One region of the Burkholderia diffusa genome, then DNA from elsewhere that is predicted to be linked to it. Evidence: riboswitches for the same ligand, from Rfam matches in the RefSeq annotation. Region 1 holds a riboswitch; the other holds the start of a gene.
What was found. Region 1 has a riboswitch for cobalamin ahead of cobA (uroporphyrinogen-III C-methyltransferase). Riboswitches for the same ligand answer to the same signal wherever they lie in the genome.
Positions count from the first base shown of each region.

Region 1 (15,035 bases):
TGAACCTGATTTTCCAGCCGGCCGAGGAAGGGCTCGGCGGCGCGAAGAAAATGCTCGACGACGGCCTGTTCGAGCAGTTTCCGTGCGACGCGATCTTCGCGATGCACAACATGCCGGGTTTCCCGACGGGCAAGTTCGGCTTTCTGCCGGGGCCGTTCATGGCGTCGTCGGATACCGTGATCGTCGACGTGCAGGGTCGCGGCGGCCACGGCGCGGTGCCGCACCGGGCAATCGACCCGGTCGTCGTGTGCGCGCAGATCGTCGTCGCACTGCAGACGATCGTGTCGCGCAACGTGTCGCCGCTCGACATGGCGATCGTCACGGTGGGCGCGATCCATGCGGGCGAGGCGCCGAACGTGATTCCCGACCGCGCGCAGATGCGCCTGTCGGTGCGCGCGCTGAAGCCGGAGGTGCGCGACCTGCTCGAAACGCGCATCAAGGAAGTCGTCCATGCGCAGGCGGCGGTGTTCGGCGCGACCGCGACGATCGACTACCAGCGCCGCTACCCGGTGCTCGTCAACGACGCGGCGATGACCGCGTTCGCACGCGATGTCGCGCGCGAGTGGGCCGGCGAAGCGAACCTCATCGACGGGATGGTGCCGCTCACCGGCAGCGAAGATTTCGCGTTCCTGCTCGAGCAGCGGCCGGGTTGCTACCTGATCATCGGCAACGGCGACGGGGAAGGCGGCTGCATGGTGCACAACCCGGGCTACGACTTCAACGACGCCGCATTGCCGACCGGCGCGTCTTACTGGGTCAAGCTGGCCGAAACGTTCCTGGTGTGACGTCGCGGTGCATCAGCGCGGTCGCCGCCCGGTACGCGCCAACAGGCCCGTGAAACCGGGCGCGCAGCATGCACGCGAATTTGACGCTCCTTGACATCGGCGGGACGACCCGCGTGCTACGCTGCGCGCGACGCCGAATCGGCTCGATGAATACGGGTGTGGACGACATGCGAAAACAGTTTCTGACCGTGCTGACGGCCTGCGTAGTCGGCGTTCTGGCGGCCGGGTGCGACGACCAGAAAGTGGCCGACGCGGTGAATGCGATCAAGCCCGATCCGATGGCGTTCGGCAATCTGCAGCCGGGCGTCTCGACGACCGAGGACGTGCTGCGTCAGGCTGGCAAGCCCGAGATGGTCAGGCAGGGCGAGGACGGCTCGCGGCGGTTCGAATATCCGCGCGGCCCGTACGGCACGAGCACGTACATGCTCGATTTCGGGCCGGACGGCCGGCTCGTGTCGATCACGCAGGCACTGACGGCGGCGAACATCGCGAAGGTCGTGCCGGGGATGTCGAAGGACGACGTGCGGCAACTGCTCGGCAAGCCGACCGAGGTCGCGCAATACGCGTTGAGTCATGAAGAAGTGTGGAGCTGGCACTGGGCCGAGGGCGGCGTATCGGGCGACGCGATGTTCAACGCGCATTTCTCGCCCGACGGCACCGTGAGCCGGACTTCACGCTCGGAAGCGCCGGGTCGCGAAAAGCCCTGACATCGCGGCATCCGACGATTCTTCGTCAGAATGCCGTGCCGCCGAACAGCGCGGCCGCCATCTCCGGATTCGACGGCCAGTACATGTGCATGTACGTCGCGACGATCGGGCCCGCGCGATAAACGGCTTCGCCGCTGCCGGGCGCGCCGTCGGGCCGCGCAGCGGTCGCCACCGGCGCCAGCGGCGTATCGAGCCGCGAATAGTGAAACGTATGACCGCGCATCGGCCCGGTGCGCGTGTCCAGTTGCTGCATCCCGAGCGCCGCGAACCGGCGCTGCATCGTCGCATGGCCCGACAGCAGCGCGAGCATCGGCGTCGTCGCGCCGTCCACATCGGTCAGCGATTCGCACAGATACACCATCCCGCCGCATTCCGCGACGATCGGCCGGCCGGCTGCCGCGTGCGCGCGAATCGTGCGCGCGGTCACGGCATTCGCCGCGAGCGTCGCCGCATGCAGCTCCGGGTAGCCGCCCGGCAGGAACAGCGCATCGCAATCGGCGGGCACGGGTTCGTCGGCGAGCGGCGAAAAGAACCGAAGCTGCGCACCGAGCGCATCGAGCATCGCCAGATTCGCCGGGTAGATGAACGAGAACGCCGCATCGCGCGCGATCGCGATCCGCTTGCCGGCGAGCCCACGCGGCAGCGGGGCGCGGACGTCCGGTGCCGCGAACGAAACGGCGGGCGGCAGTTCGGCGAGCGCCGTCTGCGCGAGCACGTCGGCCGCACGCTCGAGCCGCGCGTCGAGGTCGTCGATGTCGGCCGGCTGGTGCAGGCCGAGATGGCGCTCCGGCAGCGCGATGCCCGCATCGGCCGGCACGTGCCCGAGCCAGCGCAAGTCGTCGGGCAACGCCTGACGCAGCAGTTCCGCGTGCCGCGGCGAGCCGACGCGGTTCGCCAGCACGCCGTGAAACGGCACCTCCGGACGGAACCGCGCGAGGCCGAACGCGATCGCCGCGAACGTCTGCGCCATCGACTTCGCCGCAATCACCGCGACGACCGGCACGCCGAACGCGACCGCGAGATCGGCGCTGCTCGGCGTGCCGTCGAACAATCCCATCACGCCTTCGATCAGGATCAGGTCCGCGTCGCGCGCGGCATCGGCGAGCAGCTCACGGCAGCCGGCTTCGCCGACCATGCCGAGATCGAGCGCATGCACGGGGGCGCCGCTCGCGTGTTCGAGCAACATCGGATCGAGAAAATCGGGCCCGGTCTTGAACACGCGCACGCGCCGGCCGAGCCGCCGGTGCAGCCGTGCGAGGCCGGCCGTCACCGACGTCTTGCCCTGGCCGGACGCAGGCGCGCTGACGAACAGCGCGGGGCAGGCCGGCATCGCTCAGAACTCCACGCCGGGCTGCGCCTTCACGCCTTGCTCCTTGTACGGATGCTTGACGAGCCGCATTTCGGTGACGAGATCGGCCGCATCGATCAGTGCATCGGGCGCATGCCGGCCGGTGACGACGACGTGCACCGAATCCGGCCGCCCGACGAGCGTCGCGAGCACTTCGTCGAGCGGCAGATATTCATACTTCAGCACGGTATTGAGCTCGTCGAGGATCACCATCCGGTACTCGCCGCTCTCGATCATCCGGCGCGCCTCGTCCCAGCCCTTGCGCGCGGTCGCGATGTCGGCGTCGCGGTTCTGCGTGTTCCACGTGTAGCCGTCGCCCATCGTCACGAAGTCGCATTGCGCGACCGCGCCGAGGAAGTCGCGCTCGGACGTGTGCAGCGCACCCTTGATGAACTGCACGACGCCGAGCCGCATGCCGTGGCCGAGCACGCGCACGGCCATGCCGAACGCGGCCGTGCTCTTGCCCTTGCCGTTGCCGGTGTTGACGATCAGCAGACCCTTTTCCTGCGTGGCGGCAGCCTGCTTCTTTTCATGGCCGGCGCGGCGGCGTTCGGCCATCCGCTGGTGGGATTCAGCATCGGTCTTCATCGGGAATCGTCCTGTCGAAAGCGAAACAATGGGTTCAGAGCGGGCCGGCGAGCGCGACCGTCACGCCGCCCAGGATGGATTTGGGGCCGAGCAACCGGCCCTGCGGCGCCGCGAGCCGCGCGCACGGCTCGGCCACGCCTGCGACGCCGAAACGCGCGAGCGCGGCAGCCGAAGGGCCGCTCAATGCCGCTTCGGGACACTGCGCGAGCCGCGCCGCGTCGAACGCGACGAGCGGCCAGCCGCGGCGTGCGCATAGCGTACGCAGCGGCCGGGCGCGCGCCTTGTCGGCGAGCGTCGCAACGACGGCCGGTTCGACGCCAGGATAATGCGCCAGCGCCGCGCGGATCGCGGCATCGAGTTGCGCGGCCGTCACGTCCGCGCGAAAACCGACGCCGAGCGCGACGCGCATCATGCGCGGCCGCCGAGCGCCGCGCGCACGGCCGGATCGTCGGCGAGCGCCGCGACGCGGCCGATCACGATGATCGCGGGCGAACCGATATGGGTCGCGCCCACGCGTTCGACGACGGTGTCGAGCGTCGCGAGCACGTGCCGCTGCCCGTCACGCGTCGCGTTCTCGATCGCCGCGCACGGCATGTCGCCCGGCACGCCGCCGTCGCGCAGCGCGGCGACGATCGCGTCGAGCCGGCGTATGCCCATGTAGATCACGATCGTCATCCGCGTCGCGGCGAGCGCGCGCCAGTCGGGTTCGTCGGCGCCCGCGCCGTGACCCGTGACGAAGATCACGCCCTGCGCGTCGCCGCGATGCGTGACCGGAATGCCGAGCGCGGCCGGGGCCGCGATGCCGGCCGTGATGCCGTTTACGACCTCGACCGGGAAACCCGCCGCGCCGAGTGCGAGCAGCTCCTCGCCGCCGCGGCCGAACACGAACGGATCGCCGCCCTTGAGCCGTGCGACGCTGCGGCCCGCGTGCAGGTGCGCGAGCATCGCGGCGACGATCGCTTCCTGCGGCGTCGATGCATGGCCGCCGCGCTTGCCGACATGCTCGATGCGCGCGTCGGCGCGCGCATGGCGCAATACGTCGGGGTTCACGAGGTCGTCGACGAGCAGCACGTCGGCCGCGGCGATCGCGCGCACGGCCTTCAGCGTCAGCAGTTCGGCGTCGCCGGGGCCGGCGCCGACCAGCCACGCGCGGCTCATCGGACGCGGCACGGCGTGCACCGTGTCGTGGCAGTGGAAAGGAGAGGGCGAGCGGCGCATCGGCGGCCGGCGGACAGGCAAGGCATGATGGATCGGGCGAAGCCCGCGCGAGCGCGGGCGGCAAGCGCACCTCATCCGTCCCCCGCGGATCGGGCGTTTCGGCGAGCGGCGGGCTCGCCCCTTGCGTCGGCCGGTATCCGGGCTGGCCGCTTGCCAGGCCGCAGCCTTCCCGCCCGCTGAAGGGCAGTGGCATCGCGGGCGGCCTGGGCGCGTGCGGGGGGAACCGCGCGCGCGGGCGGCGTACCGTTGCGGGGACAGCACAGGCCAGGCGGACTTCTGCCTCCTGTTTCCCGTTTAACTGCGTGCGCGTAATGCGCATGCGAGCACCGAACGCGGCGCATACGATAGCACAGCGCCCGGCCCGCGCGAACCCGCCACGCGGGCGTCGCAAGCACGCCAGGCACGATGCCGCGGCCGTGCCGCAGGCGCCGTGGCGGCCCGTTTTGCCTTGACGCTCCCCGCACCGCCGCCTACACTCGCACGCGTTTTGGTGCTCGCGCGCGCTGTTCCGGCGCGTGCAGTTAAACGGGAAACAGGGAGCCTGCCTGCACCGCAGTCGAGCCAACCTGTGCTGCCCCCGCAACGGTAAGCGAACGCATCGCCCAGTGCGATGCAGCGCCGCTTCGCCGCATGCCTGCCGCATGCGGACGACCGCCACTGGATGCCGCGCATCCGGGAAGGCGAAGCGGCGTGTTCGTCAGCCCGGATACCGGCCAGAACGTGGGGTTCAGCGCCGCGGGGAGGCGGCGCATCGTCCACGGCCGCAGCACGCCCGACGCCCGAACGTTGCCCGCTTCCTCCGCCGACCCGCCAGCCGCAGCACGTGCGCGCGGCCCGGGGCGAGGAACGGCCAGCGGCGCAGGCGGGGCCGACGACGGCCGTGTTGGCATTCATCATGTCGACCGTTCGCAAAGGAGCATCATGCTCGACTCGTTCTTCCGCCTGTTCAACGACAGCTCATCCGGGCTGCGCGGCAAAATCGTCGCGATCTATTCATTGCTCGTCGCATTCAACGTCGGTGCGTGGATCTGGGCCTTCGTCGCGTTTCGCCACCAGCCCGTGCTGCTGGGCACCGCGCTGCTCGCCTACGTGTTCGGCCTGCGCCACGCGGTCGACGCCGACCACATCGCCGCGATCGACAACGTCACGCGCAAGCTGATGCAGGAGGGGCGCAGCCCGCTCGGCGCAGGCCTGTTCTTCTCGCTCGGCCATTCGACGGTGGTGATCGTGATGTCGGTCGCGGTCGCGCTGACCGCGGCGTCGCTCGCGCGCTTCGAGAGCATGAAGACCTGGGGCGGCGTGATCAGCACGAGCGTGTCGGCATTCTTCCTGCTGGTGCTCGCGGCCGCCAACCTGCTTATCCTGATTTCCGTCTACCGGACGTTTCGCGCGGCCCGCCGTGGCGAGACGATCGTCGACGCCGACCTCGACATGCTGATGAACCAGCGCGGCGTGCTGGCCCGCCTGTTCCGGCCGTTGTTCCGCCTCGTGTCGCGCAGCTGGCACCTGTATCCGGTCGGCTTTCTGTTCGGCTTCGGCTTCGATACCGCGACCGAAATCGCGTTGTTCGGCATCTCGGCCACACAGGTGCAGGGCGGCCTGTCGTTCTGGTCGGTGATGGCGCTGCCCGTGCTGTTCACCGCGGGCATGACGCTCGTCGACACGACCGACGGCATCCTGATGATGGGCGCGTACCGCTGGGCGTACGTGCGGCCGATCCGCAAGATCTACTACAACATGACGATCACGTTCGTGTCGGTGCTGGTGGCCGCGCTGATCGGCGGCATCGAGGTGCTCGCGCTGCTCGCGGACAAACTGGCGCTGCAGGGCCCCGTGTGGGATTTCTCGACGATGGTCGCATCGCATTTCGGGATGCTCGGCTACGTCGTGATCGGCCTGTTCCTCGCGTGCTGGATCGTGTCGGCCGCGATCTACCGCCTCAAACGCTACGACGAAATCGACGTGACGCTCTCGGCCTGACTCCCTTTTCGACACAGGATCCACCATGACCTTACGCAAGCTTCCCGTCACGATCGTCACGGGCTTTCTCGGCAGCGGCAAGACCACGCTGATGCGCCACATCCTGCAGCACGCCGCAGGCCGCCGCATCGCGGTGATCGTCAACGAATTCGGCGAGCTCGGCATCGACGGCGAAATCCTCAAGGGCTGCGGCATCGGCTGCGAGGACGCGGACGGCGCGCAGGGCGAGGCATCGGGCCAGCTGTACGAACTCGCGAACGGCTGCCTGTGCTGCACCGTGCAGGAGGAGTTCTACCCGGTGATGGAAGCGCTCGTCGAGCGCCGTGCCGACATCGACCACGTGCTGATCGAGACGTCGGGCCTCGCGCTGCCGAAGCCGCTCGTGCAGGCCTTCAACTGGCCGACGATTCGCAACAGCTTCACGGTCGACGCGGTCGTGACCGTTGTCGACGGTCCGGCCGCCGCGAGCGGACAGTTCGCCGAGAACCCGCAGGCCGTCGACGCGCAGCGCCGCGCCGATCCGAATCTCGACCACGAATCGCCGCTGCACGAACTGTTCGCCGACCAGCTTTCGTCCGCCGATCTCGTGATCGTGAACAAGGCCGACCTCGTCGCCGACGCGCAGTTTGCCGAGGTCGAAGCCGCGATCCGCGAGGAAATCCCGCCGCAGGTGAAGATCGTGCGCGCGACCCGCGGCGAACTGGACGTCGCGATGCTGCTTGGGCTCGAATCGGCGTCGGAGGAAACGATCCACCTGCGGCACGATCATCACGGCTCGGCCGACGACGGCGATCACGACCACCATCACGACGATTTCGACTCGGTGGTGGTGTCGGGCGATGCGGGCACGCGCGAGGCGACGATCGCCGCGCTGCAGCGTATCGTCGAGACGCACACGATCTACCGCGCGAAAGGCTTCGCCGCGCTGCCCGATGCGCCGATGCGGCTCGTGATCCAGGGTGTCGGCCGGCGCTTCGACAGCTACTTCGATCGTCGCTGGCAGGATGGCGAAACGCGTGAGAGCCGCTTCGTGCTGATCGGCGAGGACCTCGACGCGGCCGCGCTGCAGCGCGCGTTCGACGCCGCGTGCGCGGCCGACCTGCAACAGGCGTAACGCGCGATGCATCTGCTGCGCACCACGCCGGGCGGCTTCGTCGACGACACGCAGGGCGTCGTCCGGATCGACCAGCAGCCGGCCGACATCGTGATCCTGAGCTCGGCCGACACGACGCTGTCGCTGCTGGCCAGCGTCGTGCCGAAACTGCCTGCCGGCTTTCCGAGCGTGCGGCTTGCGAACGTCACGTTCCTGCGGCAACCGGCGTCGGTCGATTTCTACGTCGACGACGTGCTGCGTCACGCGAAGGCGGTCGTGATCGACCATCTGGGCGGCGAAGCGTACTGGCCGTACGGGATCGAGCAGGCCGTGTCGCTCGCGTCGAAACGCAAGCAGCGGCTCGCGATGTTCTCGGGCGACCTGCAGGAAGACCCGAACCTCGTCGCGAAAAGCACGGTCGCGCCGGATCTGTGCCGGCTGTGGTGGCGCTATCTGCGCGAAGGCGGGATGCACAACGCCGAAGCGTTGCTGCGCAGCATCGCATTCCATACGCTCGGTTTCGGCGACGAACCCGAGCCGCCGCGCCCACTGCCGGCCGCCGCGCTGTATCACCCGGCGCGCGACCCGGCGAGCGTCGACGATTGGCGCTCGCGCTGGACGCCCGGCGCGCCCGTCGTCGCGATCCTGTTCTATCGCGCGCACTGGCAGGCCGCGAACACCGCCGTGTTCGACGCGCTGGCCGATGCGCTCGTGCGCGAGGGGCTCAATCCGCTGCCGATCGCGGTCACGTCGTTGAAAGATGCGGTGAGCCGCGAGGTCATCACGCAGCTGTGCGACACGCACGGCGTCGCGCTCGTGCTGAACACCACAGCCTTCGCGGCCGGCGCGATCGACAGCCCGCAGCCCGACGTGCTCGCCGGCGATGCACCGGTGCTGCAGGTGATCCTGTCCGGCGGCAACCGCGACGCGTGGGTGGCTGACAACCAGGGGCTGCATGCGCGCGACATCGCGATGCACATCGCGTTGCCCGAGGTCGACGGGCGCATCGTCACGCGTGCGGTCAGTTTCAAGGGGCTGGCGTATCGTTGTCCGCACACCGAAGTCGACGTCGTGCGCTACCAGCCGGATGCCGAACGGATCGCGTTCGTCGCGGCGCTCGCGCGCGGCTGGTGCCGGCTGCGCACGCTCGACAACGCCGACAAGCGCATCGCGCTGATCCTCGCGAACTATCCGCAAAGCGAAGGGCGGATCGGCAACGGCGTCGGGCTCGACACGCCGGCGTCCGCGCTGCGCGTACTGGCGGCGCTGCGCGATGCCGGCTACGCCGTGGCCGACCTGCCGGCCGATGGCGACGCGCTGATCGCGCGGCTCACCGAGGGCGTGACCAACGATCCGGCCGTGCACGCGTTGCGCCCCGCGTTCCAGAGCTTCGCGCTGGCCGATTACGTCGCACGTTTCGCGCGGCTGCCGGCCGCCGTGCGCGACGCGCTGAACGCGCGCTGGGGCCCGCCCGAAGCGGACCCGACGCTGCGGCAGGGGCGCTTCACGATCGCCGGCTGGCGCGCGGGCAACGTCTTCGTCGGCATCCAGCCGTCGCGCTCGCGCGGCGAGAACGACTATGCAAGCTATCACGATGCCGATCTCGTGCCGCCGCACGCGTATCTCGCGTTCTATTTCTGGCTGCGCGATGCGTTCGGCATCGACGCGGTCATTCACCTCGGCAAGCACGGCAACCTCGAATGGCTGCCGGGCAAGAGCGTCGCGCTGTCGGACGCGTGCTGGCCCGACCTGACGCTCGGGCCGCTGCCGCACCTGTATCCGTTCATCGTCAACGATCCGGGCGAGGGCAGCCAGGCGAAGCGCCGTGCGCAGGCGGTGATCGTCGATCACCTGATGCCGCCGCTCACGCGTGCGGAAAACTACGGCCCGCTGCAGGATCTCGAACGGCAGGTCGACGAATACTACGAAGCGCTGATGGTCGATGCGCGGCGCGCGAAGCTGCTGCGCAAGACGATCCTCGCGACGATCGCCGAACACCGTCTGCATGACGAACTGAGCGTGTCGCCGCCGCGCGATGCGGGCGACGAGGATGCGCTGCTGACGCGCGTCGATGCGTGGCTGTGCGAATTGAAGGAAGCGCAAATTCGCGACGGGCTGCATGTATTCGGCGTGTCGCCCACCGACCGTCAACGGCGCGATACGCTGCTCGCGCTCGCACGTTTTCCGGTCGGCGACGGCAAGGGCGAACGCGCGGGGCTGATCGGCGCGCTCGCGCGCGATCTCGCGCTCGGCAACGATTTCGATCCGCTCGCGGCCGACTGGGCCGCGCCGTGGACGGGCCCGCGGCCGGCCGTTCTGCAAGCGCTCGACCCATCGCCGTGGCGCCATGCCGGCGACACGCGCGAGCGGCTCGAACGGCTCGCGCAGCATTGGCTCGACGGGCTGTGCGCGGCTGTCTCCGGCGAAACCGACGCCGATGCGGACCCGGCGCCGCCGGGCGACTGGCCCGGCACGCTCGCCGTGCTCGAACGCGTGCGCTCGACGCTGCTGCCGTCACTCGACGCGTGCGGCGGCGAGGAACTGCGCCAGTTGCTGCGCGGGCTCGATGGCCGTTTCGTGCCGCCGGGGCCGAGCGGTTCGCCGTCGCGCGGCCGGCCCGACGTTCTGCCGACGGGCCGCAACTTCTATTCGGTCGATACGCGCGCGGTGCCGACGCAGGCCGCGTGGTCGCTCGGGCTGAAATCCGCGCAGCAGCTGATCGAACGCCATCTGCAGGATCACGGCGACTATCCGCGCGCGATCGGGCTGTCGGTCTGGGGGACGGCCACGATGCGCACTGGCGGCGACGATATCGCGCAGGCATTCGCGCTGCTCGGCGTGCGGCCGAAATGGGCGCACGGCAGCCATCGCGTGACCGACTTCGAGGTCCTGCCGATCGAGATCTTCGACCGGCCGCGCATCGACGTGACGCTGCGCGTGTCGGGCTTCTTCCGCGACGCCTTCCCGAACCTGATGCACCTGTTCGACGCGGCCGTGCAGGCCGTTGCCGCGCTCGACGAGCCGGAGGCGCTGAACCCGATCCGCGCACGCGTCGAGCGCGAACGCGCGAAATGGATCGAGCAGGGCGTGGCGCCGGACGAAGCGCGGCGTCGTGCCGGCTGGCGCGTGTTCGGCGCGCGGCCGGGCAGCTACGGCGCGGGCCTGCAGGACCTGATCGACCAGCGCCGCTGGCAGACCGACGCCGATCTCGCCGATGCGTACCGCCAGTGGGGCGGCCACGCGTACGCGCAGAACAGCGCCGGCGACGCCGCGTCCGACGTGTTCGGCGAACGGCTCGCGACGATCGACGTCGTCGTGCAGAACCAGGACAGCCGCGAACACGACATCCTCGATTCGAACGACTACTACCAGTTCCAGGGCGGGATGACGGCAGCCGTGCGTCACCTGTCCGGGCAACAGCCGAGCATCTATCACGGCGACCATGCGAACCCGGTCGCGCCGAAGATGCGCACGCTGCGCGAGGAAATCGCGCGCGTGATCCGCTCGCGCGTCGTCAACCCGAAATGGCTCGACGGCGTGAAGCGCCACGGCTACAAGGGCGCGGCGGAGATGGCCGCGACCGTCGACTATCTGTACGGCTACGACGCGACCGCGCGCGTGCTGTCGGACCACCAGTACGCGCTCGTTGCCGACGCGTACCTGTTCGACGACGACACGCGCGCGTTCCTCGAACGACATAACCCGAAGGCGCTGCACGGCATCTGCGAACGCTTCGTCGAAGCGATGCAGCGCGGGTTGTGGCAGCAGCCGGGCGAATATCGCGAGCGGATCGAAGCGGTCTGGCTCGACAGCGAGCAATTTCAGGAAGGAGGACGGCGATGACCGATCCCACGACGCATCGCGCGCGCGCGGTGTTCCCGTTCGCGGCGCTGGTCGCGCAGCAGCCGCTGCAGCAGGCGCTGCTGCTCGCGGCGATCGACCCGTCGCTCGGCGGCGTGCTCGTCAGCGGGCCGCGCGGTACAGCGAAATCGACCGCCGCACGCGCGCTCGCCGAACTGCTGCCCGAAGGCGCATTCGTCACGCTGCCGTTGTCGGCGAGCGACGAACAGGTCACGGGCACGCTCGATCTCGCCCATGCGCTCGCCGAAAACGGCGTGCGCTTCCGGCCGGGCCTGCTCGCGCGCGCGCATCGCGGCGTGCTGTACGTCGACGAGGTGAACCTGCTCGCCGACGGGCTCGTCGATACGCTGCTCGACGTTGCGGCGAGCGGCGTGAACGTGGTCGAGCGCGATGGCGTGTCGCACGCGCACGACGCGCGTTTCGTGCTGGTCGGCACGATGAATCCCGAGGAAGGCGAACTGCGTCCGCAGTTGCTCGACCGCTTCGGGCTGATGGTCGAACTCGAGAACTGTTTCGACGCCTCGCAGCGAGAGCAGATCGTGAAGGCGCGCCTCGCATTCGATCTCGATCCGGACGCGTTTCGCGCACGTCATGCGAGCGCACAACGCGAGCTCGGCAACAGGATCCACGCTGCGCGGGCACGGTTGTCGGTGCTGGATTTCGACGACGCGGTTCATGCACGCGTGAGCGCGCTGTGCATCGACGCGGCCGTCGACGGCCTGCGCGCCGACCTCGTGATGCTGCGCGCGGCGCGCGCGCTCGCCGCGCTCGAGCAGGCCGATGCGGTGACGGTGTCACACGTCGAGCGTGTGGCAGACGCGGTGCTGCGGCATCGGCGTCATGCCGGTGCGCCGCCGTCGTCGGGCGCGTCGCAACCGAACGCCGAAGGCGTCGGCAGCCGCGACGGCCGAACGCCGCCGGACGCGCGCCGGCAGACCGACCTTCCACCGGGCGCGGCACTTGGCGATGCGACGGCGTCGCAAGGCGACTGGGGCTACCTGCCGCCCGAGCCGGCCGGAATGCGTGACGTGAAGGGCGTGGTGCCGCTGCCGCTAAAAAAACGCTGAGCCATCGAGCCGCCGCCGCCGCGAATGCCATTCGCGGTCCTCGATGGCAGCCAGGCGCTGTCGCACGCGTGGCCGGAACGGTGCGTGCCGGCACGGCCGTTGCATGGCCGGCGACGCTCGCCGCGAAGCGCGGCGGCCCGCTGCACGCCGACCATCTGCGTTTCCGCAAGCGAGCCGGCACACCGAGCGCGCTCCATTGCTTCGTGCTCGACTGTTCCGCGTCGATGCTGTCACACGATCGGCTCGCGCTCGCGAAAGGCATGATCGTCGCGTACTTCGATCAGGCCGCGCGCGACCGCGTGGAAACCGCGCTGATCTGCTTCGGCGGCAACGGAGCCGCACGGCGCTTCGGCCCGGCCGTGCCGCGCTGGTGGAACGCGCGCTGGCTCGAACCGGTGGACGGCGGCGGCGGCACGCCGCTCGCGGACGGCATCGCCGCGGCCGCGCAATTGCTCGCGGGCGCCGCACGTCGCAAGCCGGACCAGCAGCGCTGGCTATGGGTGCTGTCCGACGGTCGCACACGCGAAACGCCGCCGAGACCGGCGGCCGCCGATCACGTCACGTTCGTCGACTTCGACGGCGCGGCCGTGCGAATCGGGCAGGGCAGGCGGCTTGCCGATGCATGGGGCGCGCAATGGATGACGGCCGCGTCACTGTGCCCGGGGCTGGCCGGCTGATCGGCCGCGCGCGGCGATCGACGGTGCTGCGCTATGATCGCCGTTTCTGCTTACCGGAACGACTGCCATGCAAGTACTCGTCGATGCCGACGCGTGTCCCGCCGTCATCAAGGACATGCTGTTTCGCGCCGCGCGTCGTGCCGAGATCTGCGTGACGCTGGTCGCGAACCAGTTCCTGCGCACGCCGCCGTCGCCGTTCATCAAGGCGCTGCAGGTGCCGGCCGGCTTCGACGTGGCCGATGCGCGAATCGTCGAACTCGCGCAAGCCGGCGATCTCGTGATCACCGCCGACATCCCGCTGGCCGCCGCCGTCCTCGACAAGGGCGCGCATGCGCTCGACCCGCGCGGCAACTGGTTCAGCCGCGAGAACATCGAGGAACGGCTGTCGACTCGCGCGATGATGGAACAACTGCGCAGCGCGGGCATCGATACGGGCGGCCCGGCCCCGTTCAGCGCACGCGACGGCAAGGCGTTCGCATCGCAATTCGATCGGTTCCTGGCACGCCACGGCAAACCGTGACACCGGGCGTCGGTCGTGCGATACGTCACCGGTTTCGCGTCGCAACGTCGGCTACGGCAGAATACGGATTTGCCCCGACATTGATATCGTGGCGCGAACGTCTCATCGGAGAGCATGGATGTCACCGACCCAACTTCTCGTTCCGACCTTCACCCAGATGCTGCGCGCGCAATCCGCGTGGCTCGACAAGGCCGCCGCGCATGTGCAGGCCGAGGGCAACGCGCCCGATGCGTTGCTGACGCTGAAGCTCGCGCCCGATATGTACCCGCTCGCCGCCCAGGTGCGTTTTTCGTGTTTCCAGGCAATGGAACCGGTCTACCGTTTGCGCGGCGAACCGCTGCCGGACGCGCTGCTGGCGTTGCGGGAAGCCGGCTGGCATGCCGATGCGCAGCCCGGCACGCTGAGCGACGCGCGAGGGATCATCGCCGGCACGATCGCCTTTCTCGGCGAGCTCGCGCCCGACGCACTCGACGGCGGGGCCGCGCTGCCGATCGCGCTCGAACTGCCGAACGGCATTGCGTTCGACATGACGGGCGAGCAGTACGTGCGCGACTGGGCGCTGCCGCAGTTCCACTTTCATGCGATCGCCGCGTACGCGATCCTGCGCCATCACGGCGTCGAGCTCGGCAAGGCCGACTACGTGCCGCACATGCTGGCCTACGTGCGGCCCGGCACGATTCCGCAAGGTTGAACTCCGGCCGCCATGCGCCGGCATGACACGGCCCTGTTCGTCTGCAGCCGCAACTGGCTGCGCAGCCCGACGGCCGAGGCGGTGTTCGCCGCATGGCCGGGGGTCGAAACCGACTCCGCGGGCCTCGCGCCCGACGCGGACACGCGTTTATCCGCCGAACAACTCGAATGGGCCGAGATCGTGTTCGTGATGGAGCGCGCGCACAAGGCGAAGCTGTTGGCCCAATTCGGCATCCGGCTGAAGCACAAGAAGATCGTCTGCCTCGACATTCCCGACCGCTACGCGTACATGCAACCCGAACTGGTCGCGCTGCTCGAGCGCAAGGCTGGTCCGTTGCTGCGCACGTGACCGGCTCGAGGCGGCTCAGCGCGAGCGGAGCGGGCCGTCCATGAGCGCGGGAAAGCGGTCGAGGTGCAGCAGTTCGATGATCTTGCGGGTTGGCACGCTCGCGCGTAGCGTCTCGAGCCGTTCGACGTCGAACCACTTGCAGCGCGCGATCT
Region 1 is NZ_CP013362.1:1,713,621-1,728,655, forward strand. Features, by position in the region: gene WI26_RS07875 (M20 aminoacylase family protein) at 1-785, shown strand, start outside; gene bamE (outer membrane protein assembly factor BamE domain-containing protein) at 953-1,492, shown strand; gene WI26_RS07885 (cobyrinate a,c-diamide synthase) at 1,518-2,822, opposite strand; gene cobO (cob(I)yrinic acid a,c-diamide adenosyltransferase) at 2,826-3,428, opposite strand; gene WI26_RS07895 (cobalamin biosynthesis protein) at 3,463-3,840, opposite strand; gene cobA (uroporphyrinogen-III C-methyltransferase) at 3,837-4,646, opposite strand; cobalamin riboswitch at 4,757-4,992, opposite strand; cobalamin riboswitch at 5,118-5,379, shown strand; gene WI26_RS07905 (HoxN/HupN/NixA family nickel/cobalt transporter) at 5,568-6,626, shown strand; gene cobW (cobalamin biosynthesis protein CobW) at 6,652-7,740, shown strand; gene cobN (cobaltochelatase subunit CobN) at 7,747-11,562, shown strand; gene WI26_RS07920 (ATP-binding protein) at 11,559-12,647, shown strand; gene WI26_RS07925 (vWA domain-containing protein) at 12,716-13,324, shown strand; gene WI26_RS07930 (YaiI/YqxD family protein) at 13,392-13,844, shown strand; gene WI26_RS07935 (DUF1993 domain-containing protein) at 13,963-14,535, shown strand; gene WI26_RS07940 (low molecular weight protein tyrosine phosphatase family protein) at 14,548-14,883, shown strand; gene WI26_RS07945 (NUDIX hydrolase) at 14,899-15,035, opposite strand, start outside.

Region 2 (15,035 bases), on a different replicon from region 1:
ACAGGTTTTCAAGCCGCGGGACGGCGACGTGGCGGGAATCTCGCAAACATTCCGTGATATGAAATTGCCTTTCGGCAGTTGGTGGATGGACAGACATGGCGGCCCAGGTTCCGGTCCTTTGCCATGCGCATGACAAAACGTCTATACTTGGACAATTCATCGATGACGAACCCGAAGCGCGCCGACCCACGTACGGCGATGCGCGGCCTCCTGCCTGGATCGACATGAGCGACTATCCCGTTTTCGACGCGCTGTGCGAGCTGCTGACCACCTCCGGCGCGCGGTTCCGCGTGCTGGAGCACCCGGCCGAGGGCAAATCCGACGTGATCGCGACGATTCGCGGCACGCGTCCCGAGCAGGGCGCGAAGGCGATGCTCTGCACGTTCAAGGACGGCGGCGACGTCACCGCGCTCGCGGTCATCCCTGGCCATCTGAAGATCGATTTTCGCAAGGTCGCCGACGCGGTCGGCCGCCGCAAGGCGACGCTCGCGCCGCCCGAACTTGCCGCCGCGGTCACGCGCTGCGTGATGGGCGCCGTGCCGCCGTTCGTGTTCGACGCGAACGTAACGCTCGTCGCGGACCCCGCACTGATCGAGCTCAATGACGAAATCGCGTTCAATGCGGGCCGCCTCGACCGCTCGGTCGTACTCGACGCATCCGACTACGTGCGGATCGCCCGCCCGCTGCTGGCCGACATCACGCGGCCGGAAGCGATCGACGCGCCCGCGCTCGAGGCCAGCACATGACCACGCCCCGCTCCACGCCGCAGTCGGAGCAGGCGTCGCTGATCGAGCAGGTGCTGCGCATCGCCGAAGGGCTCGGCGCGATGTTCGCGCCGTTCACCGAGGTCGTCGTGCACGACCTGCGCACGCCGAAGCATGCGATCCTCGCGATCCACAACAACCTGTCGGGCCGCGCGATCGGCGATCCTGCGACTGAACTCGGGCTCGCCCGCATCGAGGACGACGACTTCCCGCAAGTGCTCGCGAACTACGCGAACCGCTTCGCCGACGGCCGCACCGCGAAAAGCACGTCGATCGGCGTCAAGGATTCGAGCGGCCGCTACGTGGCCGCGCTGTGCCTGAACGCGGACGTCACGCTGTTTCGCGGTTTCCAGGGGATGCTGAACCAGTTCTGCAGCACCGAAGGCGCGCCGGTCGCCGAAACGCTCGACCCGGCCGGCGCGGACGCGATCCGGCAGCGCATCGACGCGTTCGCGACGCGCCTCGCGACCACACCGCGCGAACTGAAGACCGACCAGCGACGCGAGCTGATGCAGATGCTGAAGGCCGACGGCTTCCTCGAGGTGCGCCGCGCGATGGAAATCGTGTCGCAACATCTCGGCGTGTCGCGTGCCACCGTATACAACGATGCGAAATGATGCGTGAGGCAGACGCGCCCGTGGCGCGTCCTGCCAACCTGTTGACCGACTCTTCCGACGAGCGACTCATGAACACTCCGACCCTCCCCACCTACGACGACGTCGCGGCCGCCGCGGCAAGACTCGACGGCCGCGCGCACCGCACGCCCGTGATGACGTCGCGAACGATCGACGAAGCGCTCGGCGCGCAGGTGTTCTTCAAGTGCGAAAACCTGCAGCGCATGGGCGCGTTCAAGTTCCGCGGCGCGTTCAACGCGCTGTCGCGCTTCGACGCGACACAACGCCGTCACGGCGTCGTCGCGTTCTCGTCGGGCAACCATGCGCAGGCGATCGCGCTGTCGGCGCGCATCCTCGGCATCCCGGCGACGATCGTGATGCCGCAGGACGCGCCGGCCGCGAAGATGGCCGCGACGCGCGGCTACGGCGGCAACGTCGTGACCTACGATCGCTATACCGAGGACCGCGAGCAGATCGGCCGCGCGCTCGCGGAGCAGCACGGGCTCACGCTGGTGCCGCCGTACGACCACGCGGACGTGATCGCGGGCCAGGGCACGGCGGCGAAGGAGCTGTTCGACGAAGTCGGGCCGCTCGACGCCGTGTTCACGCCGCTGGGCGGCGGCGGCCTGCTGTCGGGCACGGCGCTCGCGACGCGCGCGCTGTCGCCGCGCGCGAAGCTGTACGGCGTCGAACCGGAAGCCGGCAACGACGGACAGCAATCGTTCCGGTCCGGGTCGATCGTCCATATCGACACGCCGCGCACGATCGCCGACGGCGCGCAGACCCAGCACCTCGGCAACCTGACGTTCCCGATCCTGCGGCGCGACGTCGATGACATCCTGACCGCGACCGATGCGGAACTGGTCGACTGCATGCGCTTCTTCGCGACCCGCATGAAGATTGTCGTCGAGCCGACCGGCTGCCTGTCGCTCGCGGCCGCGCGCCGGATGAAGGACGAACTGAAAGGCAAGCGCGTCGGCATCGTGATCAGCGGCGGCAACGTCGATCTCGAGAACTTCTGCGCGTTGGTCGCCGCATCCGCATGATGCGTCGCGGCGCGCGGATGGCCGCATGAACATCCTTTCATCCGCGCGCCGCTGTTCCTTCACGTCGCGTTAAGTTTCGCGCCCTAGACTGAATGCGTTGTCCCGCAGTCAGTCGCGAAGAAGGAGGTTCCATGAACACGCACGCGATCGTCGCCGCCGCCTTCGCGGCAGCATCCGTTACGGCGTTCGCTCAACCGGGCGCGACATCATCCGGTTTTGTCGCCACGTCGCCGCACGACCCGGTCGCGCAGGCCGCCCATCGGCCGCCCGCCGCGCTTCCGCATGCCGGCTTCGTGCTCGCGAAGATCGATCAGAACAATACGCCGCCCGATCGCGGCGGCGACCCCAGCGGCCGCACGCACGCCGGCACGCATATGTAACCCGGCGTGAGCCGGCCGCATCGGTCGGCCGGCCCGCGTCACCTCATCACATCGACGGCAGCGACGGATCGCGCGCGGCGAGGATGTCCGCGGTGCGCTGCTGCAGCGCGCCGTCGATCGTCTGCGGTTGCGGAATCAGCCAGTAACGCCCGTCGCGAATACCGTCGAACGCCCGCGCCGCGAATGCGTCGGGCGTGAGCCCGTGCGCGTTCAGCATCTCGCGCATCGCCTCGACGAAACCCTGCACCTCCGGCCGCTCGTGCGCGGCGCCGAACGGGTCGTTGAAAATGCCCGTCTGCACCGGGCCCGGCGCGAGCAGCGACACGCCGACCGGCGCGCCGAGCATCTTCAGTTCGCCGTACAGCGATTCGGTCAGCGCGACCACCGCGAATTTCGTCGCCGAGTATGGCGACATCAACGGGCTCGGCAGGAACCCGCCGACCGACGCGGTATTGACGATGCGCGCCGGCACGTTGCGCTCGAGCATGCGTGGCACGAAGCTGCGGATCCCGTTCATCACGCCGTGCACGTTGATCGCGAAACTGCGCTCGAACCGCTCCGGCGTGATTTCCCAGCTGAAACCGGTCGCCATCACGCCCGCATTGTTGAACAGCAGGTCGACGCCGCCGAAGCGTTGCCATGCGGCGTCGGCCAGCGCGTCGACGGCTTCCGGGCGGCTGACGTCCGTCGGCACGCACAGCACGTCGGTTTCGAGCGTCGCGGCGAACGCGTCGAGCTTTGCCGGGTCGAGATCGGCCAGCACCACGCGCATGCCGAGCCCGGCGGCGTGGCGCGTGAGCCCGCTGCCGATCCCGCTGGCCGCGCCGGTAATCACGGCGGTACCGCCGTCGAAGCGAATCGAAGTCGTCATGTCAGTGTCCTGTCGGGTCGATGCGCGGATGCGCGTATGCGGTAATCACGGGCGCCGGCAACCGCGTGCGGCCGTCGAGCGAGCGCACCGCCAGCCCCAAGAGAATGTCGTGCGCGGGCCGCTCTGCGTCAGCCGGCGATATCCGCAACATGCAGCACGAGCTTGGCTTTCGCGTCGCCCATTTGAACGAGATCGAACGGGCGCCGCCTGTTCGAGCACGCGCAGCACGCCCCGAGGCGAGCCGTTCTGCAATCGCTACCGGCTTGGCCGCCTTCCTCGTCGATTTTCCGTTTCGTCTGATGTAACGCGGTGCCGAGGTCTCGCAAGACAAGATCGGGAAGGAATCCCGCGAGCACTGACGTTTTTTCGCATCCCTGCGCGCATCGCCAATTGACGCGCAGGAGTGCTCGCCATTACGCTTGCGCGCTGATGGTTCCCGGAGACGGGATCAAAAGGGAACGCAGGAGAGGCAACGCCTCGGATCTGCGGCTGCCCCCGCAACTGTGAGCGGCGAATCCGCACTACCCCACGCCACTGGGAAACCGGGAAGGCCGGTGCGAATAGCGACCCGCGAGCCAGGAGACCTGCCATCGACCCGAGGTCCAAGCAGCCGCGCCGGGCGGGGTGTCCCGGAGCGCCAGGCGCCGCCTTTGGCGGCCGCCCCGTTGCATGGACGGCCCGACCTCAGGACCCTTCAGATGTCCAGTCTTTCCGCCTCCCTCCGCTTCCTCGCCGGAAGCGTCGTGCCGTCGCGCCAGCCATGGGCGCGCCGTGTCCGCACGCGTGTGCCGTATCGCGTCGTCCGGCTCGCCCGGCGACCGCCCACGCCGTCCGGTCTCGTGATAGACCCAAACGAACTCCGGCGGTACGCACCGCCACCCGCTTACGCTCGCCGTACCTGCAACACGATCACGCTCATTGCCTCATGAATCTTCGCCACCTTCTCGCCACGTCCGCCGCCACGGCGCTGTTCGCCCCGCTCGCCCATGCCGCCGACGACTCGGCGCTCGCTCAGCCGCCCCGACCCGCCGAAGCCGCCGACCTGCCGACGATCAGCGTGACCGACACGCGGCACCTGCCCGAATCGTTCGACCAGCGCTATGCGACGACGCAGGTGCTCACGCGCGCCGATCTCGACCGGCTGTCGCCGAGTGACCCGAGCATCACGCAGGCGCTCGCGACGCTGCCGGGCGTGACCGTCTCGCAGAACGGCGGCCCCGGCTCGTCCGCCTCCGTCAGCATCCGCGGTTCGTCCGCCAACCAGGTCGCGGTGTTCATCGACGGCATCCGGATCGGCTCGCCGACGACGGGCATCGCGCCGTGGGCCGACCTGCCGACCGACGCGTTCGAACGCGTCGAGGTGATCTCCGGGCCGGCCGCCGCGTCGTTCGGCGCGAATGCGATGGGCGGCGTCGTGCAATTGTTCACGCGCCGCGCGGCCGGCCAGCCGAACCAGACCACCGCGTCGTTCGGTGGCGGCTCGAACAAGACGTTCGACACGCAGGTGCGCACGTCGGGCACCGTGCCGTCGACGGGGCCGCTCGCCGCGCTCGGCGGCCTCACCTACACGCTGGGCCTGCACGACTACAACACGGCCGGCATCGACGCGACGCGGCCGTTCGCATACGGGCACGAGGCCGGCCGCAATCCGTATCACGCGCAGGACCTCGATGCGCGGCTCGGCTACGCGCGCGACAACTGGTCGATCTCGACGTTCGCGCTGTATCACCGTTCCGACCTGTCCTTCGACAACGCCGGCTTTGCGAATCGCGAGCTCGATCATCAGTTGACGACCGGCGTCGCGTTCCATCTCGACATCACGCCCGACACGCAGTTCGACCAGTCGTTCGGTTATGCCAACGATCGCCAGTTCCTGTATGCGAGCGACCCGACCATCCCGACCGACCAGATCAACTCGCAGCGCATCAGCGCGTCGACGTCGCTGACCCATCAGGAGCATGGCTTCCGGCTGTTCGGCCTGCCGTTGTCGGGCGAGACGAAGCTCGCGTACGACTTCACGCGCGAACAGGCATTCCTGCCGGTCGACGTGCCGGACGGCTTGCCCACGCGCAACGACTCCGCGTTCTCGCTGCATCAGTCGGCGACGCTCGGCAGCGTGACGATGTTCGTCGCGGGGCGGCACGAGATCATCGCAGGAAAGGCCGTGAACACCGGTAACGCCGCGCTGTCGTGGGCCATCACGCCGGTCTATACGGCGCGCGTGTCGTACGGCAACGCGTTCCGTCTGCCCTCGTTCAACGACCTGTACTACCCGGGCTACGGCAATCCGGACCTGAACCCGGAACGCAGCGATTCGGTCGAGGCCGCGCTCGACGCGAACACGGCTTACGGCACGTTCAGCGCCGCGATCTACGACACGCGCATCAGCAACCTGATCGCGTACAACCCCGCGACGCGCTCGCCGATGAACATCGGCCGCTCGCATATCCGCGGCATCGACCTGTCGTACAAGGGCACGATCGGCCGCCATACACCCGTGAGCATCGCGATCGGTTTCCTGAATCCGCAGGACGAAACCAACGACAGCTGGCTCAACCGCCGGCCGCGCCAGACGGTCAGCGTCAACGTCGACCACACGTGGGACGAATTCAACCTGCATGCACTGAGCACGGGCGCGTCGCTGAACTACGGCGGCACGACGTTCGACGACCCGGCCAACACGACGTATCTGCCGTCGTACCTGACCGTGAACCTGCGCGCGTCGTACAGGATCAATTCGCACCTGACGGTGTCGGCGACGCTGTCGAACCTGTTCGACCGTCAGTACATGACCGCGTACGGCTACAACACGCTCGGTCGCGCCGCGTTCGGCAAGCTCAGCTATACGTTCTGACCCGGGTGCGCGCGGTGCGTCGAACGCGTGGTTTGCGTCACGCCCCGACGATGCCGCGCATGCCGGCGATCAGCTGGATCGCGCCGAACATCGCGATCACGACCGCGGATCCGCGCGACAGGCCGTGCGTGAAGCTCAGCGGCATCTTCGTGCGCAACGCGGCGGTCGCGCTGCTCAGGCACAGCCACCACGTCGCGGATCCGACGAACACGCCCGCAACCATCAACGCCACGGTCGAACCCATCGCACCTTCATGCGTGCCCGACAACGGGCCGAGCGCCGCGAAGATGCCGACGAATGACAGGATCGTCATCGGGTTCGACAGCGTGAGGCCGAAGGTCGTCAGGAAATCGCGCAGCACGGTCGCACGCGGCACGTCGCGCACCGCGGCCGGCGCGGCCGGCGCCTGTCGCGCGATGGACCAGGCCAGCCACACGAGGAACGCGCCGCCGACGATTTTCAGCGCCACGGTCAGCATCGGAAACGCCGTGACGATGCCCGCGACACCCAGCGCGCCGAGCAGCCCGTAGATCGCATCGGCACACGCGGCGCCGATGCCTGTCGCGAACCCCGCGTGAAAGCCACGGCTCAGGCTGCGCTGGATGCAGAGCATGCCGATCGGGCCGACCGGCACTGCGATCGACAACCCCATCACGACGGATTTGATGAACAGCATGGCCGGCTCCTCGCGACATGCAATGGCATGAACCGCATCGTAGGGAAAATCCGGTCGCCGCTGAAGACGGTTTTTAAGGAAAAATGGCCCCTTCACCTTAAAAACTCCGCCACGATGGACGAACTCGACTGGAAGATACTCGCGCTGCTGCAGGCCAACGGCCGCATCAGCTACACGGAGCTGGCGCGCCAGGTTCATCTGTCGGTGCCGGCGGTGACGGAACGCGTGAAACGCCTCGAATCGACGGGCGTGATCGACGGCTACACGGCGCGCGTCAATTCGGCCGCGGCCGGCTACCCGGTGAGCGCGCTGATCGGCATCACGGTGCCGCAGCCGGCCAAGGCGAAATTCCTGAAGCTGCTCGAAACGATTCCCGAAGTGGTCGAGTGCCATCACGTGACCGGCGCGGATTCCTACGTGATGCGATTCGTCGCGGTCAGCATGGCGCACCTAGAGCAACTGATCGAGCGCATCAACCTGTACGGCGAAACGCGCACGTCGATCGTGATGTCGACGCCGCTGCCGGCGCGGGGCCTTGCGCGGCCGGCAGCGGCGATCAAAGGCATTCGGGGGTGACAGAACACCCCGCGTTGCGCGATGCTGTGCGGTGCGCACCTTGCACGAACCGGACAACCTGCCATGCCAGTGATCGGACTGAATCATTACAACTTGCGCGCAGATCGAGCCACGCTCGATGCGCTGCGCGATTTCTACGTGAACGTCGTAGGCCTCGAGGCGGGCTATCGTCCGCCGTTCCAGAGCAATGGCTACTGGCTCTACGCGGGGGCGCAGGCGATCCTCCACCTGTCGGAAGCACGGCCCGGCGAGGTTCGGCCGACGCACGTCGTCAATACGGTCGACCATATGGCGTTTTCCTGCGAGAACGCCGCCGACATGGAGCGGCGCCTGGCCGACGCGCAGGTCCGGTACTCGCGCGCGTACGTGCCGCTCACGTGCCAGCTCCAGCTCTTTTTCACCGACCCGGCCGGCAATGGCGTCGAATTGAATTTCGCGGAAGCCGACGGCGACCCTGGTAAAGGCCCGGGTTAGCGCGGGCGACCGGCCCGTGTCGATCGCCCGGATCGCGGTCGCTTGCGCGACCGTTACTGTCGTTGCACGAGCTTCACGATCGTGAGCGCACCGTTCACGCGCTCGACCCGGACCTTGACCTTGTCGCCCACGTGCAGCGACGCGATCATCGCCCTGTCACCGGCCCTGAACGCCATCGTCATCGGCGCCATCCCGACGTTCTCGAGCGCGCCGTGCTTCAGCGTCACCATGCCGTGCGCGGCATCGACCCGTTTCACTTCGGCATCGGTCAGCCCCGCATCCGGCGCCGACATCTTCATGTCGCCCATGCTCATGTCGGACATGGTCCCGCCCGCGCGCACCGGCATCGCAACGACGACCATCGCGCCGAGGACGGCGACGGCGAAGCATCCGATCTTCATCGAGCGACTCCCTGGCGCAGCCAATGACGAACGCGCCCGCTACACCAGCAGCGTCGCGACCGCCCACGCGATCAGCACGACGCCCAGCGCGCGGCCAATGCGTTCGCCGCCCGGCAGCACCTTTTCGACGAGCACGAACAGCGACAACGCGACGATCCACACGACGTTCATCACGCCGCCGACGAACAGCAACGCCATCAGCAGCCAGCAGCAGCCCACGCAATACGCACCGTGCCGCACGCCAAGCAGGAAGCTGCCCGTGACGCCCGGGCGCCAGTACGTCGTGAGAAACCGGACCGGCGACCGGCACTGCCGCAGGCATGCCTGTTTCAGCGGCGAGAATTGATACGCGCCGGCCAGCGCGAGGACGATCGCGGACAGCATGGCGCTCTTCGACCACAGCATCATTCCGGAAATCAGGCCGGCAGGCTGCAGCAGCGTTTGCAGCACGGCGGCTGAGACCGAGAACGCGAACCACACGGCCAGATAGCCGGCCAGCAGGAACGTCGACGCGAACGCAGACCCGGCAGCCTGCGCACCGCGATGCTGCAGCACGCGCCGGTACAACAGCACAAGCGGCGTCGCGCCGGGCGTCATCATCGCGATCATCATCACCCACCACATCAGGACCACGGTCGCCAGCGACGGATCCATCGTGCCCATGTCGTCGGCCAACCGATGCGGGAACAGCGCGACCGCCGTCATGTCCAGCGCGGACATGCCGGTGCCCGCGCCCGTCCACAGATAGACCCAGCACGCGCCGACGAGCGCGGTCATGCCGAGCAGCGTGACGACGCGCTCGCGCCCGAGAAAATCGCCGACGGGGATCATGCCGCGACGCGATGCCGGATCAGCCCGTGGTTGTTCAGGTGCAACCGCGCGAACTGCGCGTAGGTCCGTTCGAGATCGAGCTCGATGTGGCCATGCGACCGGCTCGTGCCCGAGCCGATCTCGGCTAGCTCGTATTCGAATCCGTGCGGCAGGTCGATCCGCGCGCGATGCTCGGCGCCCGTCACCGGATTGCGGATCGGCTCGCCGACGACGTCGAACACGCCTTCGACGCTGATCCGGCCGCGCCGCGCATCGACATCGACGTCGAAATCGATCTTCGCGAAGATCGGATCGTATGCATGCTCGAGCGTCGATGCGAACACGGAGAACATCGTCGCAAATGGATCGGTATCCTGACCGGTCATGATTTTCAGCACAGCCTCGCGCTGCGCCGGACTCGCGCGCTCGTCGACGATCGGCTGGCACCGTCCGTGGCCTTCGTGAATCGGCCCCGGCCACTGAAACACGACCGCGATCCGGAGGCCATCGAGCACGACGTCGCCGTAGTGGCCGCTGTCGATCGAAATCGCCCCCATCGCTTCGCAGTTGCCGTGCGTCGGCAACGCATTGAACTGGCAAGGGCAACCGTATGAGCAATTGCAGTTGATCAGTTCGGTTCCCTGAATCTCCCAAGGCGTCATGGTTTCACCTCGCGCGGTCGTGGCACGTAATGCTTCGAATCTAGTGCAGCGCACAGGGGAAAGCAAAGGCCACGCGAGACGTGCGAACGAGCGAAGAATACGCTGCCAGCAGCGGCGTGCAGCGGCGCTGATCCGACTGAATTCAACGTCGCCGTGCGCCGCGTCCGGCGGCCCCCGGATGGGCCCACTACGGGGCCATCTCGCGGACGCGCGCGGCCGAGCCGATCGCGACGATCGGCACTCGGCACTCGGCACTCGGCACTTGCGTATTCTGCGGCCTGATGACATTCGAGACGTCGCTCACGCGAGGCACACAGGCGCGTGCCAGCTCATTCTTCAGCCCTTACACGATGACAGTGCTGAGTGCGCGCCGGCTGTTCGGGAAATGGGTCAGGATGATGCGCTCCGCAATCGCGACCGACGGGTAGCCCATGAAGATGCTCGGTGTGCTCGCAATAGGCGGCTACGGGCCGCCCGCTCGGTTAGCCGGACTTCTTCGGCGCGCGTGCGACGGCGAACCACCCCATCACCGCACCCGCGACCCACGCGCAGGTCAGCAGCAGATCAAGGTCCATCATCCCTTCGAAATTCGCACTGTTCTCGAAGCTGCAATGCCGGCTGCCGAGGAACGCGATGCAGCCACTGGCGATCCACTGGATGTGCATGAATACGTGATAGACGGCGAAGGCCGAAGCGATGATGGCGACGCGCAGGCGTATGGTCGTTTTCATTCGGCGCCGGAGGCTGTGGGGTAGTCTGACGCCGATCTTAAGACAACGGCGCCGCATCAGGCAATCGGTCCCGCACGAACGTCACGACCGGCATGCACGAACTCGAATCACCATCCGCACAAACCCCGATAAAACGCTGACACAGCGCTGCCGGCCCGGCTTCGTTCGGTGCTCGCCGCACTGCGGCATTCACGCGGCCGACGACGGCTTTCGCGCCGCCACGCCTGCGCCGCCGGATCGATGACGCGTATCGCCTACGCATCGCCTACGCATCGCCGATCTGCGTCATCGTCCGCAGGCAATCCACCGCGAGTTGCTGATAGACCCGCGTGCCGTTCGCCTTCGCGTCGATCTCCGCGTCGCTCAACCGCCGCACCACGCGACCCGGCACGCCCGCGAGCAGCACGCCGCGCGGCACATCGTAGCCCGCTTTCACGAACGCGCAGGCCGCGACGATCGTCGTCGCGCCGATCGTCGCGCCATCCATCACGACCGCATTCATCCCGATCATCGTGTCCGGTTCGAGCGTCGCGCCGTGCACGATCGCGCCATGGCCGACGTGGCTGTTCACGCCGAGCCGGCACGTCTCGCCGATGCCGACGTGCAGCACGCAGCCGTCCTGCACGTTGCTGCCGTCCCCGACGACGATCGCGCCGAAGTCGCCGCGCAGGCTCGCATGCGGGCCGATGTAGCAGCCCGCGCCGATCGTCACGTCGCCGATCACGACCGCGCTCGGATGAACGTACGCGGACGGATCGACGCGCGGGCGCGTTCCGTTGAACTCGAACAGCGGCATCGCTCAGAGCACCGCGGCCGCTTCGGGAACGAGCGCGAACAGATCGCCGACCACGCCGTAGTCGGCCACGCTGAAGATCGGCGCGTCCGGATCCTTGTTGATCGCGACGATCACCTGCGAATCCTTCATGCCGGCCAAGTGCTGGATCGCACCCGAGATGCCGACCGCGATGTACAGCTGCGGCGCGACGATCTTGCCGGTCTGGCCGACCTGGTAGTCGTTCGGCACATAGCCTGCGTCGACTGCCGCGCGCGATGCGCCCAGCGCCGCCGACAGCTTGTCGGCCAGCGGCTCCAGCACCTTCGTGTAGTTCTCGCCGCTGCCCAGGCCGCGGCCACCGGACACGATGATCTTCGCGCTGGTGAGTTCCGGGCGATCGAGCTTCGTCATCTCCCGGCTGATGAACTGCGACACAGCCGTGTCCGCCGCTGCTTCGATCGTCTCGACCACTGCGCTGCCGCCTTCGGCCGCAACCGGATCGAAACCCGTCGCGCGCACCGTGATCACCTTGATCGCGTCGCTCGACTGCACCGTCGCGATCGCGTTGCCTGCGTAGATCGGACGTTCGAACGTATCGACCGAAACAACCGCCGTGATGTCCGAAATCTGCGCGACGTCGAGCTTCGCCGCGATGCGCGGCGCGACGTTCTTGCCATAGGCGGTTGCCGGCGCGAGGATGTGCGAGTAGTGCTCCGCGATGGTCAGCACCGTCGCTTCGATGTTCTCCGCGAGCCCGTCGGCAAGCTGCGGCGCGTCGGCCAGCAGCACCTTCGAAACGCCGGCGATCTTCGCCGCTGCGTCTGCCGCTGCTTGTGCATCGTGGCCTGCGACCAGCACGTGAACGTCGCCGCCAATGGCCTGCGCGGCCGCCACCGCATTCAGCGTCGCGGCCTTGATCGGCGAAGCTCCGCCTGCCGATGCCTTATCGTGCTCGGCGATTACCAGAATCGTCATTTCTTTCCGCTCCCTCTTACAGCACCTTGGCTTCGGTCTTCAGCTTCTCGACCAGCGTCTTCACGTCCGGCACCTTCACACCGGCCGCGCGCTTCGGCGGCTCGGCCACCTTCAGCGTCTTCAGACGCGGCGCGACGTCCACGCCCAGGTCTTCCGGTTTCACCGTTTCCAGCGGCTTCTTCTTCGCCTTCATGATGTTCGGCAGCGTCACGTAGCGCGGCTCGTTCAGGCGCAGATCCGTCGTGACGACCGCCGGCAGTTGAAGCGACAGCGTTTCCGCGCCGCCGTCGACTTCGCGTGCGACCGTGGCCTTACCGTCGGCGATCGTGACCTTCGATGCGAACGTCGCTTGCGGCAGGCCCGCCAGCGCGGCCAGCATCTGGCCCGTCTGGTTCGAATCGTCGTCGATTGCCTGCTTGCCGAGGATCACGAGTTGCGGCTGTTCCTTGTCGACCAGCGCCTTCAGGATCTTCGCGACGGCCAGCGGCTCGACGCCGTCGTTCGACTCGACGAGGATCGCGCGATCCGCGCCGATCGCCAGCGCCGTGCGCAGCGTTTCCTGCGCTTGTGCAACGCCGACCGACACGGCGATCACTTCGGTCGCCGCACCCGCTTCCTTCAGGCGCACGGCTTCTTCAACGGCGATTTCGTCAAACGGGTTCATCGACATCTTCACGTTCGCGATATCGACGCCGGATTGATCGGACTTCACGCCGACCTTCACGTTCGCGTCGACCACACGCTTCACTGCAACGAGCGCTTTCAACTGCCTGTCTCCTGTTTCGTTTCGACCGCCGCGGCGCATCAGCGCGCGGTGTATCCGCCGTCGATCACCAGCTCCGCTCCCGTCACGTAGCGCCCCGCCGGCGACACGAGATACAGGATGCCGGCCGCGATGTCGCGCGGGCTGCCGATCTTCGCCATCGGCACGTGCGTCTGCATGTATTCGAACGCGCGGTCCGGATCCTGGCCCATCTGCCGGAATGCGTCCTCGAGCATCGGCGTGCGGATGTAGCCCGGATGCACCGAGTTCGCGCGGATGTTCTTCGCCGCATACAGCATCGCATCGACCTTCGCCATCATCCGCACCGCGGCCTTCGACGCGTGATACGCGGGCACGTCGGGGCCGCCGACGATCCCGTACATCGACGACAGGTTCACGATCGAGCCGCCGCCCGCCGCCTCGATGTGTGGAATCGCGGCGCGCGTGCACAGGAACACGCCGTTGACGTTCACGTCCTGCACGCGCTGCCATTGCGCGAGCGTGAGTTCGTGCGTCGGCACGTTGTTCCCTTCGATGCCCGCGTTGTTTACGAGCACGTCGAGGCGGCCGAAGCGCGCGACGACCTCGCCGAACACGCGCGCCACATCGGCCTCGCGCGTCACGTCGAGCGACCAGAACGCGGCCTGGCCGCCCTGCGCGCGGATCTCCTCGACGAGCGCTTCCGCCGGTTGCGACAGCACGTCGAGGATCGCGACGCTCGCGCCGGCCGCGGCCAGCGTGCGCGCCGTTTCCGCGCCGATGCCGCGTGCGCCGCCGGTGATCGCGGCCACCTTGCCGCGCAGGTCGAACAGGTCTTCGATGAGTTTCATTGTGTCTCCGTGTAGTCAGGCGAACCGGCGTTGAACGGGCCGGTCATCAAGGGCCTCCGGCGTTATCGCGCGGCGACCGCGGCAGGCGCCGCGAGGAAATCGAGGCATTCGCGGTTGAAATACGCCGCGTGCTCCACCATGACCCAGTGGCCGCAGCGGTTCAGCAGCACGAAGCGCGCGTCGCGACAGCGTTCGAGGAACGTCAGCGCGCCGCCGACCGGATTGAAGCGATCGTCCGTGCCCCAGAAACCGAGCACCGGGCAGCGCAGGTCGCCGAGCGCACCCGTCAGGTTCGGCACGCTCATCGTCGACAGCACTTCGGTCGGCTGCTCGACGCACACCTTCATGCGCTCGGCGACGAGCGCGTCGGTGACGATCGCCGGGTCGTGCACCAGCAGCGTGAGCAACTCGCGCATGGTGTCGTCATTCATCTGGCGATTGGTGAACAGCTTCACCATCCGCTGGATCCCTTCCATGCGGAAATAGGTGTCGCGATCCTCGACGCCGCCCGGCGCCATCATGATCAGCCTGTCGACTTCGTCCGGGTAATCGAGCGCGTATTTCAGCGCGATCGCGCCGCCGAGCGAGTTGCCCAGCAGCACGGCCGGCCCGATGCCCAGCGCGGACAGCTGCGCATGCAGCGCGCCGACGAAGAAATCGAGCGTGTAGGCGACGTCGGACGGCTTCGACGACTGCCCGTACCCCGGAAGGTCGACGACGATCGCACGATGGCCGGCGGCCGCGAATGCGGGGTAGTTGTGCTTGAAGTTGCTGAAACCGCTGGCGCCCGGGCCGCTGCCGTGGATGAACACCACCGGGCGGCCTTCGCCCGC
Region 2 is NZ_CP013363.1:1,290,871-1,305,905, forward strand. Features, by position in the region: gene WI26_RS21045 (YbaK/prolyl-tRNA synthetase associated domain-containing protein) at 225-746, shown strand; gene WI26_RS21050 (helix-turn-helix transcriptional regulator) at 743-1,381, shown strand; gene WI26_RS21055 (threo-3-hydroxy-L-aspartate ammonia-lyase) at 1,450-2,424, shown strand; gene WI26_RS21060 (hypothetical protein) at 2,556-2,804, shown strand; gene WI26_RS21065 (SDR family NAD(P)-dependent oxidoreductase) at 2,851-3,675, opposite strand; gene WI26_RS32335 (hypothetical protein) at 3,825-3,980, shown strand; cobalamin riboswitch at 4,089-4,282, shown strand; gene WI26_RS21075 (TonB-dependent receptor domain-containing protein) at 4,601-6,529, shown strand; gene WI26_RS21080 (LysE family translocator) at 6,567-7,205, opposite strand; gene WI26_RS21085 (Lrp/AsnC family transcriptional regulator) at 7,320-7,781, shown strand; gene WI26_RS21090 (VOC family protein) at 7,845-8,255, shown strand; gene WI26_RS21095 (copper-binding protein) at 8,309-8,656, opposite strand; gene WI26_RS21100 (DUF2182 domain-containing protein) at 8,696-9,487, opposite strand; gene WI26_RS21105 (DUF1326 domain-containing protein) at 9,484-10,128, opposite strand; gene WI26_RS21110 (hypothetical protein) at 10,611-10,859, opposite strand; gene WI26_RS21115 (transferase hexapeptide repeat family protein) at 11,125-11,655, opposite strand; gene WI26_RS21120 (electron transfer flavoprotein subunit alpha/FixB family protein) at 11,659-12,609, opposite strand; gene WI26_RS21125 (electron transfer flavoprotein subunit beta/FixA family protein) at 12,626-13,375, opposite strand; gene WI26_RS21130 (SDR family NAD(P)-dependent oxidoreductase) at 13,414-14,202, opposite strand; gene WI26_RS21135 (alpha/beta fold hydrolase) at 14,265-15,035, opposite strand, start outside.
Region 2: it holds a riboswitch for cobalamin, as region 1 does, so the genes downstream of both, WI26_RS21075 (TonB-dependent receptor domain-containing protein) here and cobA (uroporphyrinogen-III C-methyltransferase) in region 1, are expected to answer to the same signal.